2 regions of the Streptomyces sp. Je 1-332 genome follow, and region 1 is predicted to be linked to the other one. Evidence: riboswitches for the same ligand, from Rfam matches in the RefSeq annotation. Region 1 holds a riboswitch; the other holds the start of a gene.
What was found. Region 1 has a riboswitch for cobalamin ahead of ABXJ52_RS14055 (ABC transporter substrate-binding protein). Riboswitches for the same ligand answer to the same signal wherever they lie in the genome.
Positions count from the first base shown of each region.

Region 2: it holds a riboswitch for cobalamin, as region 1 does, so the genes downstream of both, ABXJ52_RS33505 (energy-coupling factor ABC transporter permease) here and ABXJ52_RS14055 (ABC transporter substrate-binding protein) in region 1, are expected to answer to the same signal.

Region 1 is NZ_CP160402.1:3,098,033-3,105,050, forward strand. Features, by position in the region: gene ABXJ52_RS14050 (iron ABC transporter permease) at 1-1,006, opposite strand, end outside; gene ABXJ52_RS14055 (ABC transporter substrate-binding protein) at 1,153-2,103, opposite strand; cobalamin riboswitch at 2,148-2,296, opposite strand; gene ABXJ52_RS14060 (M67 family metallopeptidase) at 2,286-2,708, opposite strand; gene ABXJ52_RS14065 (amino acid permease) at 2,799-4,274, opposite strand; gene ABXJ52_RS14070 (DUF2017 domain-containing protein) at 4,636-5,238, opposite strand; gene clpS (ATP-dependent Clp protease adapter ClpS) at 5,250-5,564, opposite strand; gene ABXJ52_RS14080 (nicotinate phosphoribosyltransferase) at 5,645-6,973, shown strand.
Region 2 is NZ_CP160402.1:7,459,730-7,466,747, reverse strand. Features, by position in the region: gene ABXJ52_RS33525 (MFS transporter) at 1-1,017, shown strand, start outside; gene ABXJ52_RS33520 (ATP-binding cassette domain-containing protein) at 1,006-1,887, opposite strand; gene cbiQ (cobalt ECF transporter T component CbiQ) at 1,884-2,633, opposite strand; gene ABXJ52_RS33510 (energy-coupling factor ABC transporter substrate-binding protein) at 2,640-3,029, opposite strand; gene ABXJ52_RS33505 (energy-coupling factor ABC transporter permease) at 3,029-3,805, opposite strand; cobalamin riboswitch at 3,835-4,019, opposite strand; gene ABXJ52_RS33500 (GNAT family N-acetyltransferase) at 4,105-4,743, opposite strand; gene tsaD (tRNA (adenosine(37)-N6)-threonylcarbamoyltransferase complex transferase subunit TsaD) at 4,743-5,807, opposite strand; gene ABXJ52_RS33490 (short-chain fatty acyl-CoA regulator family protein) at 5,911-7,018, opposite strand, start outside.

The DNA of each region.
Region 1 (7,018 bases):
TACGGTTCTTGCGCAGCATCCACAGGAAGAACGGGCCGCCCGTCAGCGCCGTCAGGACGCCGACCGGGATGTCCTGCGGCGCCGCGACCGTGCGCGCGGCGAGGTCGGCCGCCACCAGGAACACCGCGCCCATCAGGGCCACCACCGGCAGGAGCGCCCGGTGTGCGGCGCCGACCAGCATCCGGGCGGCGTGCGGCACCATCAGGCCGACGAAGCCGATGGCCCCGCTGTAGGCGACGAGTACGCCGGTCAGGAGCGAGGCGAGGACGAAGACGGCGGCGCGGAAGCGGGCCGTGTCGAGTCCGAGGACGGTGGCGCCCTCCTCGCCGACCAGGAGCAGGTCGAGGGGGCGGGCGAGGGCGACGAGCAGGGCCGTGCCGAGAATGAGTGCGATACCGGGCAGCGCGAGCATGTCCCAGCGGGCGCTGCCGAGGCCGCCGAGGGTCCAGTACAGGACTTCCTTCAGGTGGTCGGCGCTGTCGGAGGTGATCAGGATCAGGCTGGTCAGGGCGGAGAGGATGTACGAGACGGCCACCCCGGAGAGGATCAGGCGGCCGGTGGCGAAGCTGCCGCCTCCTGACCTTGCCAGCGTGTAGACGACGAGGAGCGAGAGCAGGGCTCCCGCGAAGGCCGCGGCCGGGATCGTGACGGTGGTGGCCAGGCCCGCTCCCAGGCCGAAGACGCTGCCGAGGACGATGACGGCGACGGCTCCGGCGGATGCGCCGGAGGAGACGCCGAGCAGGAACGGGTCGGCCAGGGGGTTTCTCACCAGGGCCTGGAGGACGGCGCCTATTACTGCCAGGCCTGCGCCTACGGCTGCGCCGAGCAGGACCCTTGGGAGTCTTACGTCCAGAACGATGGTGCGGAACGGGGAAGGTTCCGCACCTCCCGTCAGGATCTCCAGGACGTCGGCGGTGGGTATGCGTACCGAGCCCAGGGCCAGGCCCGCCACGACCGCTGCCGCGAGGGCTGCGCAGAGCGCCGCGATGACTGTCGCGTAGCCCAGGCGTCTGCGGGTTCGTGCGGCCCTGGCGGGGCTCTCCCCAATCCCGCCCCTTCCCGAAACCGGGGCTCCGCCCCGGGCCCCGAACTGGTTGCCGTCAGTCACCGGCTTCGCCGAGTTCGTCCTCAAACGCCGGACGGGCTGAGATTTCACAGCTGGTCCGCCAGCTTCCCCACCGCCGCCGGGGCCCTCACCCCCACCACCGTGTCCGACAGCGGCAGTACCGCGAAGCGCTTGTGCTTGATGGCGGGGATGTCCGCCAGGACCGGGTCGTCGAGGAGGCGCTTCTTCTTCTGGGCGACCGTCGTGCCGCCGTAGTCGAGGATCACGATCACCTCGGGCTTGCGGTCGACCACCGACTCCCAGGACGCGTCACCGAAGGACTTGTCCAGGTCGGCGAAGACGTTACGGCCGCCCGCACGCTCGATGATGTCGTTGCCGATGCCGCGGCCGCCCGCCGTGAAGGCGGTCTTGTCGCCGCTGTCGTAGACGAAGACGGGGACGGGCTTCGACTTCGCCTCCGTCTGCGCCAGTTCACGCTTCGCCGCGGTCACCCACTTCTCCGCCCGCGGCCGCACCCCGAACGTGCTGCCGACCTCGCGGACTTCCTTGTAGACGTCGTCCATCGAGACGGGCTTCTTGGCGCAGCCCTCCACGTTCAGGCGGCTCTCCACGCCTGACTTCGCGAGGGCCCCGCGGCTGCGGCCCTCGCCCGCGAGGAAGGACGACGCGTAGCCGCCGTAGACGAAGTCGGGGTTCGCGGCCAGGAGTTTCTCGTAGGAGGGGTACTCCTTGGCTAGGACGGGGGTGTCCGCGTACGCCTTCGCGTACTTCGGCAGGACCTTGTCGTCCAGGTACGCCGTGCCCGCGATGCGGTCCTCGAGACCCAGCTCCAGCATCACTTCCGTGACGTGCTGGTTCATCGTGACGGCGCGCTTCGGGGGTGCTTCGTACGTCGTCTTCACGCCGCAGTTCGTGACCGTGTACGGGAAGCCTGGGGCCTTGGACTCCGGCTTCGAGTCGGCGCCGTCGGAGGACGAGCACGCGGCGAGCGGGGCCAGCAGGGCCGCGGCGAGCAGCAGACGTATGGGGCGGGACATGGCTGAGCTGCCTCCTCCAGGGGATTTCCGCGTCCCCTGCGTCGTGGGAGAAGAAGGCGGCAGGTCAGTTCCTGACTGCCCCACCCGCGAAGGGTGGGGTCACAGTGGCGGGACCGTGCCGGATTCGCACCGGCTTCCTGGGTCCTGCCGCCTCGAAGGTGAAGCTCAGTATGCCTGGAGGATCAGTACGCCTGGACGACCTTCACCTCTTCTTCGGTGACCTCGCCGTCCACGATCCGGAAGGAGCGGAACTGGAAGTCGCCCGCGTCGTCGGTGTCGGCCGTGGAGACCAGGACGTAGTGGGCGCCCGGCTCGTTGGCGTACGAGATGTCGGTGCGCGAGGGGTAGGCCTCGGTCGCCGTGTGCGAGTGGTAGACGATCACCGGCTCCTCGTCGCGGTCGTCCATCTCGCGGTAGAGCTTGAGGAGGTCGCCCGAGTCGAACTCGTAGAACGTGGGCGAGCGTGCCGCGTTCAGCATCGGGATGAAGCGCTCGGGGCGGCCGGTTCCCTCCGGGCCCGCGACCACACCGCAGGCCTCGTCGGGGTGGTCCTGGCGCGCGTGCGCGACGATCTGGTCGTGGAGGGCCTGGGTCAGGGTCAGCATGGCAGCCAGGATAAGCAGAAGGGCCGACCCGTACCGAAGAGTGGTACGGACCGGCCCACATGCTGGGATCGAGCGGGAATGACCTGACGGTCAGGACTTGATCGCGTCCTGCTTGTCCGCCTCGCCACCACCCGTCGACTGCGTGTCGTTGCGCTTCTGCATGACCAGATAGCCGACGCCGAGGATCAGCGCCCACACCGGAGCGGCGTAGAGCGAGATCCGCGCGTCCTTGTCGATGCCCATCATGACGATGACCATCGCGATGAAGGCGAGCGCGAACCAGCTCGTGAACGGAGCTCCCGGCGCACGGAAGGTGGACATCGGCAGCTCGCCGCGGTCGGCCTTGCGGCGGTACTTGATCTGGCAGATCAGGATCATGATCCAGGCCCACATGCCGGAGATGGTCGCGAAGGAGACGACGTAGTTGAACGCCTCGCCCGGCCACTGGTAGTTGATCCAGACGCCGACCAGCATCAGGGTCGCGGAGAAGGTGGTGCCGACCAGCGGCAGGCCGTTCTTCGTCAGCTTGGTGAAGAACTTCGGGCCCTGGCCGTTGAGCGCGAGGTCGCGCAGCATGCGGCCGGTGGAGTACATGCCCGAGTTGCAGGAGGAGAGCGCGGCCGTCAGGACGACGAAGTTGACGATCGCGGCGCCGATGCCGAGGCCCATCTCCTGGAAGGCCGCGACGAACGGCGAGACGCCCGGCTGGAACGAGGTCCACGGCACGACCGAGAGGATCATGACGAGGGCGCCGACGTAGAAGACGGCGATGCGCCACGGCACGGTGTTGATGGCCTTGGGCAGGACGGTCTTCGGGTCCTTGGACTCGCCCGCGGTGACGCCGACCAGCTCGACGGCGAGGAAGGCGAACATCACGATCTGCAGCGTCATCAGCGTGGAGCCGATGCCGTTCGGGAAGAAGCCGCCCTGGTCCCACAGGTGGGAGACGGACGCGGTGTCGCCGGCGTCGGAGAAGCCGATGGTGAGGATGCCGGCGCAGATGAGGATCATGCCGATGATCGCGGTGACCTTGACCATCGAGAACCAGAACTCGAGCTCACCGAAGAGCTTCACGGAGATCAGGTTGGCGCCGTACAGGATGACCGTGAAGATCAGCGCGTAGGCCCATTGTGGAATGGCGTCATGTGTCCAGTACTGCATGTACTGGGCCGCTGCCGTGACTTCCGTGATGCCGGTGACGACCCAGAAGAGCCAGTACGTCCAGCCGGTCACGTACCCGAAGAACGGGCCGATGAATTCACGCGCGTACTCCGAGAAGGAGCCCGACACGGCGCGGTACATGAGCAGCTCGCCCAGGGCCCGCATGATGAAGAAGATGACGAGGCCGGCGATGGCGTACGCCAGGATGAGGCTCGGACCGGCCTTGTGAATGGCCTTGCCCGCACCGAGGAACAGGCCGGTGCCGATGGCACCGCCGATCGCGATCATCTGGATCTGCCGGGCGCCGAGCCCGCGCTGATAACCCTCGCCTGACGTGCCGGACGAACCGCCCGTTCCGCCGGCCTCATTGCCGTCGTGATGCTCTTCGACCTGCACTGAGGTCATGGTGACGCCTTTCTCCACGCTGATCCGTGCCCGCAGTCTGCGTATGGCAACGGATCAGGTCCTGATCCCCCCGGATATGGATGGAGTGCTACCGGCGGTCTGCCGGCCCGAGCGCCACCGGTGACATGGGTGGCGTCACCGAGTGGTCGTGAAGATTTATCACGGCCGTGACAGTGATCGGCCGTGGCACGTGTGGCTCACGCCACGAGAAAAACCGGACAAAATTCCCTCGGCGCCTCAAAAATGGGCAGTTAAGTGACGCGATCGTTATCCGGATTTGAGCGTCCGATGAGCGAACGGAGTGTAATCGCTGCCGCTTACACCGACTTTGCGGGCGACCGTGGCCACTTCCGTGTGACTTCTAACCGATGAGGGTGGCGACCAGCGTCTCCTGCAGACCGCCGAGCCAGAGATAGGCCATCACCATCGGCTTGCGGGCGTCGGAGTCCGGCAGCTGGTAGAGCAGGTCCGTGTCCTCCTCGTCGGTCACCTCCAGGCGGGCGCCGATCGCGAGGCGGAGGTCGTTGAGCGCGCCGAGCCAGTGCCGCGACTCGTCGGCGGACAGCTTCAGGACGGCGCCGCCCTCGCCCTTCGACGTCAGCGCGTCCAGGCTGCGGATCACCACCAGGGCGTCCTCGCGCTTCTTGGCCCGCAGGTCGTTCTCGGTGAAGCGCCTGAACTCCGAGGAGTAGGCCCGCAGTTCGTCGGCGTCGGTGGCGCCCTCCTCGCTGCCGGGCCCGCCATAGGCGTCCGGAAGGAGCCGCTGGAGGACCGGGTCGGTGGGCGGCTCGCTCGGGCCTTCGGCGAACAGCTCCGCGAGCGGATCGTCGGGGGCGTCCTCGGCCGGGCCCGGACCGATCAGCTCCAGGAGCTGGACGGCGAGGGACCGGATGATCGAGATCTCGACCTCGTCGAGCGCGACGGCCGCGCCGCCCCCGGGAATGGCTTCGAATTGTCCTGGCATCAGATGCGTCGCTACTTCCGGTCCTGCTGGAGGGTGGCCCACAGACCGTATCCGTGCATGGCCTGTACGTCGCGCTCCATCTCCTCGCGGGAGCCGGTGGAGACGACCGCGCGACCCTTGTGATGCACGTCCATCATCAGCTTCGTGGCCTTCTCCTTCGAGTACCCGAAGTAGGACTGGAACACATAGGTCACGTAACTCATCAGATTGACCGGGTCGTTGTGGACGAGCGTGATCCAGGGGACGTCGGGCTCCGGGACGGCGAAGGTCTCTTCGTCGGATTCCGGGCGGGTGATCTCTGCGGGAGCCGTACTCACGCCACCCATGCTGCCACCCGCAGGGGGCCCTCGCACAAATGGACTCAGGAAATCGTCAGAGTGACGAGATGCGGGGTAGCATCCTTCGTATGAACACAGCGGACCTTGGGCTGCCGGTGGATGTTCCGTCGACCGCGCTCTTCACGGATCACTACGAGCTCACGATGCTGCAGGCCGCGCTGAAGGCCGGCACCGCCGACCGGCGCTCCGTCTTCGAGGTCTTCACCCGCAGACTGCCCGAGGGACGCCGCTATGGAGTGGTCGCCGGAACCGGCCGCGTCCTGGACGCCGTGGAGAACTTCCGCTTCGACGCCGACGTCATCGGCTTCCTGCGCGAGCGCCGTGTCGTCGACGAGGAGACCCTCCAGTGGCTCGCCTCGTACCGCTTCAGCGGTGACGTCTGGGGCTATCCGGAGGGCGAGGTCTACTTCCCCGGCTCGCCGATCCTGCGCGTCGAGGGCTCCTTCGCGGAGTGCGTGCTCCTGGAGACGGTGATCCTCTCCATCCTCAACCACGACTCGGCGATCGCGGCCGCCGCCTCCCGGATGGCATCGGCCGCCGGTGAGCGCCCGCTGATCGAGATGGGCGCGCGGCGTACGCACGAGCTGGCGGCCGTCGCCGCCTCGCGCGCCGCGTACGTCGGCGGCTTCACGACCACGTCCGACCTGGCCGCCGGGTTCCGCTACGACATCCCGACGGTCGGCACATCGGCCCACGCCTTCACCCTCCTGCACGACACCGAACGCGACGCCTTCCAGGCGCAGGTGGACTCCCTCGGGCCCGGTACCACCCTGCTCGTGGACACGTACGACGTGACCGAGGCCGTCCGCACCGCCGTCGAGGTCGCCGGGCCGGAGCTCGGCGCCGTGCGCATCGACTCCGGGGACCTGCTCCTGGTCGCGCACCGGGTCCGGCAGCAGCTGGACGAGCTCGGGGCGACCGCGACGAAGATCGTCGTGACCTCCGACCTGGACGAGTACGCCATCGCCTCGCTGGCTGCGGCGCCCGTGGACGCGTACGGGGTCGGCACCCAGCTCGTCACCGGGTCCGGGCACCCGACCTGCTCGATGGTCTACAAGCTGGTGGCCCGCGCCCACTCGGCGGACCCGCACGCCCGCCTCGAACCGGTGGCCAAGAAGTCGCTCGGCGCCAAGTCGTCGGTGGGCGGGCGCAAGTGGGCCGCGCGCCGGCCCGACGAGTACGGGGTCGCCGAGGCCGAGGTGATCGGCACGGGGGCCGTGCCGGTGGAGCTCGCCGACCACCAGCTGCTCGTCGAGCTGATCAAGGGCGGTGAGGTGGTGGCGCGCGAGCCGCTGGACACCGTGCGCGACCGGCACGCGGAGGCGCGGGGCCGGCTGCCTCTGTCGGCTACGCAGCTGTCGAAGGGCGAGGCCGTCATTCCGACGGAGTACGTCTGATTGTGCTGATGTGCGCCGGAGCGGAGAGGGGGTGTTCGAACGCCC
Region 2 (7,018 bases), 4.4 Mb from region 1:
GGCGGCGCCCTGACCGACCGGTACGGCGTACGGCCGGTCGTGCTCACCGGCTGCGTGCTGCGGATCGCCGGTTTCGCCTGGCTCGGTCACGCGCAGCAGACGTGGTCGGTCATCGCAGCGGTGCTCCTGATCGGGTTCGCCGCCGCCCTGTTCTCCCCCGCCGTGGAATCCGAGGTCGCACGGCAGGCGGTGCTCTGGGAGGAGTCGGGCCGCGGCCCGCGTACCCGTGTCCTCGCCCTGCTCACCGTGGCGGGCCAGGCCGGCGCGTTCCTCGGTCCGCTCATCGGCGCCCTGCTGCTCTCCGTCGACTTCCGCACCGTCTGTCTGGGCGGCGCCGGGGTATTCGTCCTCGTCCTTGCCGGGCACCTGTGGCTGCTGCCCCAGCGCATCCCGGGGCGCGAGCGGACCGGCGTACGGGGAGGCATGGGTGACATGCTGCGCAACCGCCGCTTCCTGGCGGTGTGTTGTGCCTACGGCGCCTATCTCCTCGCGTACAACCAGCTCTATCTCGCCCTCCCCCAGGAGGTGGAGCGCACGGCCGGGTCGCAGGCGCCGCTCGCCTGGCTCTTCGCCCTCTCCTCCTTGCTGGTGGTGACCACACAGCTCCCGGTCACCCACTGGGCCGCGGGGCGGCTCGACCAGCGGCGCTCCATGGCGGCCGGGCTCGTACTCATCTCCGTGGGGTTCGCCGTGGTGGCGGCCGCGCGGCCTGCCGCCTTGACGGGGGTGGCCGGTCTGCTGCCCGCCGCGGCCTTCGTCGTCCTGCTGACGCTCGGGCAGATGCTGGTGGCCCCGGCCGCCCGCGCCTGGGTCCCCGACCTCACACCCGACGGCAGGCTGGGCCTCTACACCGGGGCCCTGTCCTCGGTCTCCGGCCTGATCGTCCTGGCGGGCAGCGCGGCGACGGGCGCGCTCCTGGACGCGGGCCTCCCGCCCTGGACGCCGTGGCTCGCCTTGGCCGGCATCCCCCTCCTGGCCGTGACGCTGCTGCCCGGCCGCAGCCGGTCAGCCCTCTGATACGCCGGGCACCACCGAAGCCGTGAGAGCCGCCAACTCCTCGGGGGTGCGCGGTCCGTCGCCCGGCCCCGGCAGCAGGCCCTTCGTCCGCAGTAGCTCCGTGACCGCTATCCCCCACGGCAGGCGCAGGCCCGCCTGGGCGAGGAGCTCACGGTGGGCGAGCATCCGCGCCACCGGACCTGTGCGCACTCCCGAGGGGGTGAGCAGCGCCGCGTCGTCGGCCCAGCGCAGGGCCAGGTCCACGTCGTGGGTGGCCATGACCACGGTCGTCCCGGCGTCCCGCAGGCCTTGCAGGGTGGCCAGGAGGCGTTCCTGGCCGTCGGGGTCGAGGCCGGCGGTCGGCTCGTCGAGGATCAGGACGCGGGGGCGCATCGCCACGGCGCCCGCGATGGCCGTCCGCTTCCGCTGGCCGTACGAGAGGAGGTGGGTGGGGCGGTCCGCCAGGGCGCTGATGTCGAGCGCGGCGAGCGCCTCCCCGACGCGGGCGCGCACCTCGTCGTCCGGCAGCCCCAGGTTCAGCGGCCCGAAGGACACGTCCTGCTCGACCGATGCGGCGAACAACTGGTCGTCGGGGTCCTGGACGACGAGCTGAACGGTGGTGCGCAGCCGGGTGAGCCCCTTGCGGTCGTACGTCACGGGGGCGCCCCCGAGCGTCAACTCGCCCTGGTCCGGGCGCAGTCCGCCGCTCAGCAGCCGCATCAGGGTGGTCTTGCCGCTGCCGTTGCGGCCTAGGAGCGCCAGCGCGCGGCCCTCGGTGACGTCGAAGTCCAGGCCGCTGAGCACGGTGGGCCCGTCCTCGTACGCGTAGGAAGCGGCGCGCAGAGCGACCAAGGACCCGCTCGGCTCGCGGGGAGCGCCGGGCTCACTCATGGAAGAAGCCTTTCCAGTACGAAGGTGAGGGCCGCGAGGCCCGTGAGGAGCGCGGCGCTCGCGGCCACGAAGCTCCGCGAGATCCGGGCGTCGGGCACCAACACCCGCAGGGTTCCGTCGTACCCCCGTCCGGCGAGCCCGGCCTGGAGCCGGCCCGCACGGTCGAAGGCCCGCACGAACGCGGTGGCGCCGAGGCCGCCGAGCGAGCGCCACGTGGCGGCCCGGGTGGTGTGGCCGAGGCGCGCGGCCTGCGCCTGCCGGATCCGGCTCATGGAGTCCAGGAGGAGGAAGCTCATCCGGTACATGACGAGAGCCACGTCGACGACCGGCGCCGGCACACCCGCCCTGACCAGCCGGGGCAACAGATCCGACAGAGGCGTGGTGAAGGCGAACAGCAGGACGCCGAGCGAGGCCGCCGATGTGCGCAGGAGGAGTCCGCCCGCCCGTGCGGGCCCACCCTCGGCGAGCGTGAAGAACCCTCCAGGACCGCCGAGTTGGACGAGCAGGGTCAGGGCGCCGGTGACGCAGAAGCCGAGCGGTACGCGGTAGGCACGCCACAGTTTGCGCGGCGGCACACCGGCGGGCCCGAGCAGCACGGCGAGCGCGGCGACGAGCACCAGGGCGGCACCCGGCCAGGGGGGCAGGGAGACCGCGAGGACGGTGAGGCCGAGCCCGAGCACGGCTTTGTCCACGGGGTGGCGGCGGCGCCAGCGACTGCTGTGCGCCGCCGCGTCGATGGGCAGCACGCGGGGTCAGACCTGCTCGGTCTCGGCCCGGCCGCTCTCCGCGTCGGCGGCCTTCTCGGTGGTGGCCTTCTCCGTGTCGGCCCCCCCGGCGCGCGCGATCTCCGTGCCCTGACGGCGTCCCTTGCGCAGACCGAAGTAGTACGCGAGGACGCCCGCTCCCAGCGCCGCCTGCAGCGCGAAGAGCGCCGACTCGACCTCCCCTGACGGGGGTTCGTACAGCGGCGAGAACCAGGGCTCGTAGTCCGGCTTGATCTCCGTGATCGCGGTCTCGGCCTGGGCGTCGGCCCCGGCGAACGGCTCCTTCTCGTCGTCCCCGAGGCCGAGCGCCAACGGCAGCACCGCGAGCGCGGCGACGATGAGGAGGAGCAGAGTGTTGATCTTCGCGTTCCGGCTCATCAGGCGCTGGCCCCCGTCTCCGTCGTCTTGGTCGTCGCGGTCGTCTTGGTCGTCTCGGTCGTCTCGGTCGTCTTGGTGGTATCGGCCGTCTTCGTCGTATCGGCCTGCTTCTTGCCCTGCAGCAGTACGCCGAGCCGCGTGAGCTCTCCCCTGCTGGACTGCACCAGCAGCCGCATCACGATGACGGTGAGCAGTCCTTCGCTGACCGCGAGGGGGATCTGCGTGACGGCGAAGATGCCGCCGAACTTGCCCAGTGCGCCGATGAATCCGCTGCCGGGGTCGGGGAACGCCATGGCGAGCTGGACGCTGGTGACGCAGTACGTGGACAGGTCCGCGACGAACGCGCCGAAGAACACGGCGACCATGAGCGGCACGTCGTACCGCTTCAGGAGGCGGTAGACGGCGTATCCGGCCCAGGGCCCGACGATCGCCATGGAGAAGACGTTGGCGCCGAGCGTGGTGAGCCCGCCGTGGGCGAGCAGCAGCGCCTGGAACAGAAGGGTGATGGTGCCGAGCACCGTCATGATCGGCGGCCGGAACAGGATCGCGCCGAGCCCGGTCCCCGTCGGGTGCGAACAACTGCCCGTGACGGATGGGATCTTCAGCGCGGAAAGGACAAAGGTGAACGCTCCCGAGGCGCCCAGGAGCAGTGTGCTCTCCGGGTGTTCCTTGACCTCACGGGTGAGGGAGCGGACTCCGTGGACGACGAACGGCGCGGACGCTACGCCCCAGGCGATCGCGTGCGCCGGCGGGAGGAAACCCTCGGCTATGTGCATGGCTAAGCAGACCCTCTCCAGCACCTCGTGGATGGACAACGCGCCTTGGCCGGTCTCCTGGCTGACGGGTCGTACCGACCGGACTCCGCCTTCCCGGGTACGCGAGTACCCAGTGGCTGCCGCGAGGGCTGGAGCCGGACTTCCCGATCACAGTGGCGAGGGCCGCACCGGCATCACACCGGATTTCCCGAGCACCAAGGCGTGGCGACCTTAGTGCGCGATCGAGCCAACTGACAACTTGCGGGACCGCCCCACCTGTGGCACGCGCGAGCGCACCGGTCAGGGGCGTACGCCCCTGGTCAGCCCATGTGCATCGGCCCGTGCGCGCCAGACGTGCGGCACGCTTCCCGGGCGGTCGCGCCTTCCACGCCGCGGGACGCCGCGAGGGTCCTGGCGGGGTGGCGGGGCCCGAGGAAGACGACGACGCCCCTGCCGTCGGGAGCGGGGTGTGTCGCCTGGGTCCAGCCCCGGCGGCCGTAGAAGGCCATGGCCTGCGGCGACCTGACCGAAGTCAGCAGCCAGAGACGGCCGTCGGGGGCGCCGGCGGCCACCGCGTCAAGCAGGGCGGCCCCGGTCCCGGTGCCCTGCGCGGTGGGGCGCACGGCGAGCTCGTCTATCTCCAGGGCCCCGCACAGCCACGACTTGGCGCGCTCGGCGCCCAGTCCGGCAGCCACCTGCGGATAGCAGCGGTCGGCGGGAAAGGGGGCGGGCGTGGTCCACCCGGTGGTGAACCCCGTGATGCGCGCGCCCTCCAGGGCGACCGCCGCGGTGAAGCCGGGCCGCCGCGCGTCGTCGCCGAGCCGGACCAGGAACTGGGCCACCCTCTCCTCGTCCTCGTACCAGGGCGCCGCGCCGAAGACTTCGGCGTACACGCCGCGCAAGTCGTCGACGTACGCGAGCAGTTGCGCACCGCTCAGCACCCGCACGACCGCCGCCATCAAGCGGCCCTCGCCGTGGCCGCCCTCGGCTGCAGGGCCGCGTACGCGAGGGGAGCCGACGGGTCGATCGACACGTCCCAGGGTGCGGGCTGGGCCCCGGAGCGTACGAGCAGGTCGCCGACGGCGGCGATCATCGCGCCGTTGTCGGTGCACAGGGTCATCGGGGGTACGCGCAGCCGCAGGCCCGCGGCGGCGCACCGCTCCTCGGCGAGCGACCGCACCCGCGAGTTGGCGGCGACACCGCCCACCACGACGAGGGTCCCGACCCCGTGATCCCGGCAGGCGGCGAGCGCCTTGCGGGTCAGTACGTCCGCGACGGCCTCCTGGAGCGAGGCCGCGCCGTCCGCCACCGGAAGATCACGGCCGGCGTGCCCCTCGGCCCAGCGCGCGGCGGCGGTCTTGAGACCGGAGAAGGAGAACGCGTACGGGTCGTCCTTCGGCCCGGTGAGGGGGCGGGGGAAGGCCACCGCCCGCGGATCGCCGCTCCGTGCGGCGCGGTCGATGGCGGGGCCGCCCGGATACGGCAGGCCGAAGACGCGGGCGACCTTGTCGAAGCACTCGCCCGCCGCGTCGTCCAGGGTGTCCCCCAGGTGCACGATCGGGTCACGGGCCAGGTCCCGGACGAGCAGCAGGGAGGTGTGCCCGCCCGAGACGATCAGGACCACGCAGGGGTCGGGCAGCGGGCCGTGCTCCAGCGTGTCGGCGGCGACATGCCCGGCCAGGTGGTGCACCCCGTACAGCGGGACGTCCAGCCCGTAGGCCAGGGTCCTGGCTCCCGCGAGGCCGACCTGGAGCGCGCCGGACAGGCCGGGGCCCGTGGTGACCGCCACCGCGCCGATGTCGGACAGCTTCAGGCCCGCCTGGTCGAGGGCGTGGCGGACGACCGGGGTGAAGGAGTGCAGGTGCGCTCGTGCGGCGATCTCGGGGACCACGCCGCCGAACCGGGCGTGCTCGTCCATGCTCGACGCCACCGCATGGGCGAGCAACCGCCCTTGCGAGACGATCCCCGCCCCCGTCTCGTCGCACGACGACTCGATCCCCAGCACAACGCGCCCCGCTGCCACCGGCGTCTCCTTCACCTACAGCTCTCTTTCTGCACATGAAGTGTAGTTGCAAGTAATGTGCAATAAAACCCCCCATGTGTGCCCGTAGGCGTGTCATGAGACCTCAGGGCCTCTCCTGTTCCCCGGCCACCGGATAGGGAATGAAAGTGCTGCTGTTCTCGTCGATGGCCAGGCGCCGGTCCAGCGGGGGCACCGCCCGCTGGGGGCAGTCGGTGCGTTCGCAGAGGCGGCAGCCCATGCCGATGGGCACGGCGGACGAGGCGCTGCCGAGATCGAGGCCGTCGGAGTAGACGAGCCGTGCCGCATGGCGGATCTCGCAGCCGAGGCCGATGGCGAACGTCTTGCCGGGCTCTCCCCAGCCGCCGCGGTGCCGGGTGACCGCACGGGCGGTCCACAGGAAACGCTGCCCGTCGGGCATGGCGGCGACCTGGACGTGGATGCGGCCCGGCGCGGCGAACGCCTCGTACACGTTCCACAGCGGGCAGGTGCCGCCCGCCCGGGAGAAGTGGAACGCGGTGGCCGACTGACGCTTCGACATGTTGCCCGCCCTGTCGACGCGGACGAAGGAGAAGGGCACGCCGCGCAGCCGGGGGCGCTGCAGGGTACTGAGACGGTGGCAGATGGTCTCGTAGCCGAGGCCGAAGTGGTCGGTGAGCCGCTCGATGTCGTAGCGGAACTCCTCCGCCGCCGCGTGGAAGCGGCGGTAGGGCAGGATCAGCGCGGCCGCGAAGTAGTTGGCGATGCCGATGCGGGCCAGTGGCCAGGCCGCGGTCTCCTGGCCGAAGTCCTCCGACGCGAGCGCGGAGATCTCGTCCGCGTACTCCAGGAGGGCGAGCTGGGTCGCCATCCGGAACGCCTGTTGGCCGGGGCGCAGCCGGTTGGAGAGGTGCAGGACCCGGGCCGTTGGATCGTAGTGGTGCAGGAGTTGGTCGGCGTCCGCGGCCAGGCGCACCCCGTGGCGCTCGGCGAGGCGCGCGGACAGGGCGCGCACGACCTCGCCCTGGCGTACGCCGATCTCCGTCGCGAACCGCTCGGCGGCGATGTCGATGTCGTGCAGGTAGTTCTGGCGCCGGTAGAAGAACTCACGGATCTCCTCGTGCGCCGAGCGGGGCTGAGCCACCGCTCCCTGGCCTCGCCCCTCCGCGGCTTCGGAGAGCTGTTCGGTGAGGAGCTGGTTGCGGCGGCCGAGGTCGACCAGGACCGTGGCCACG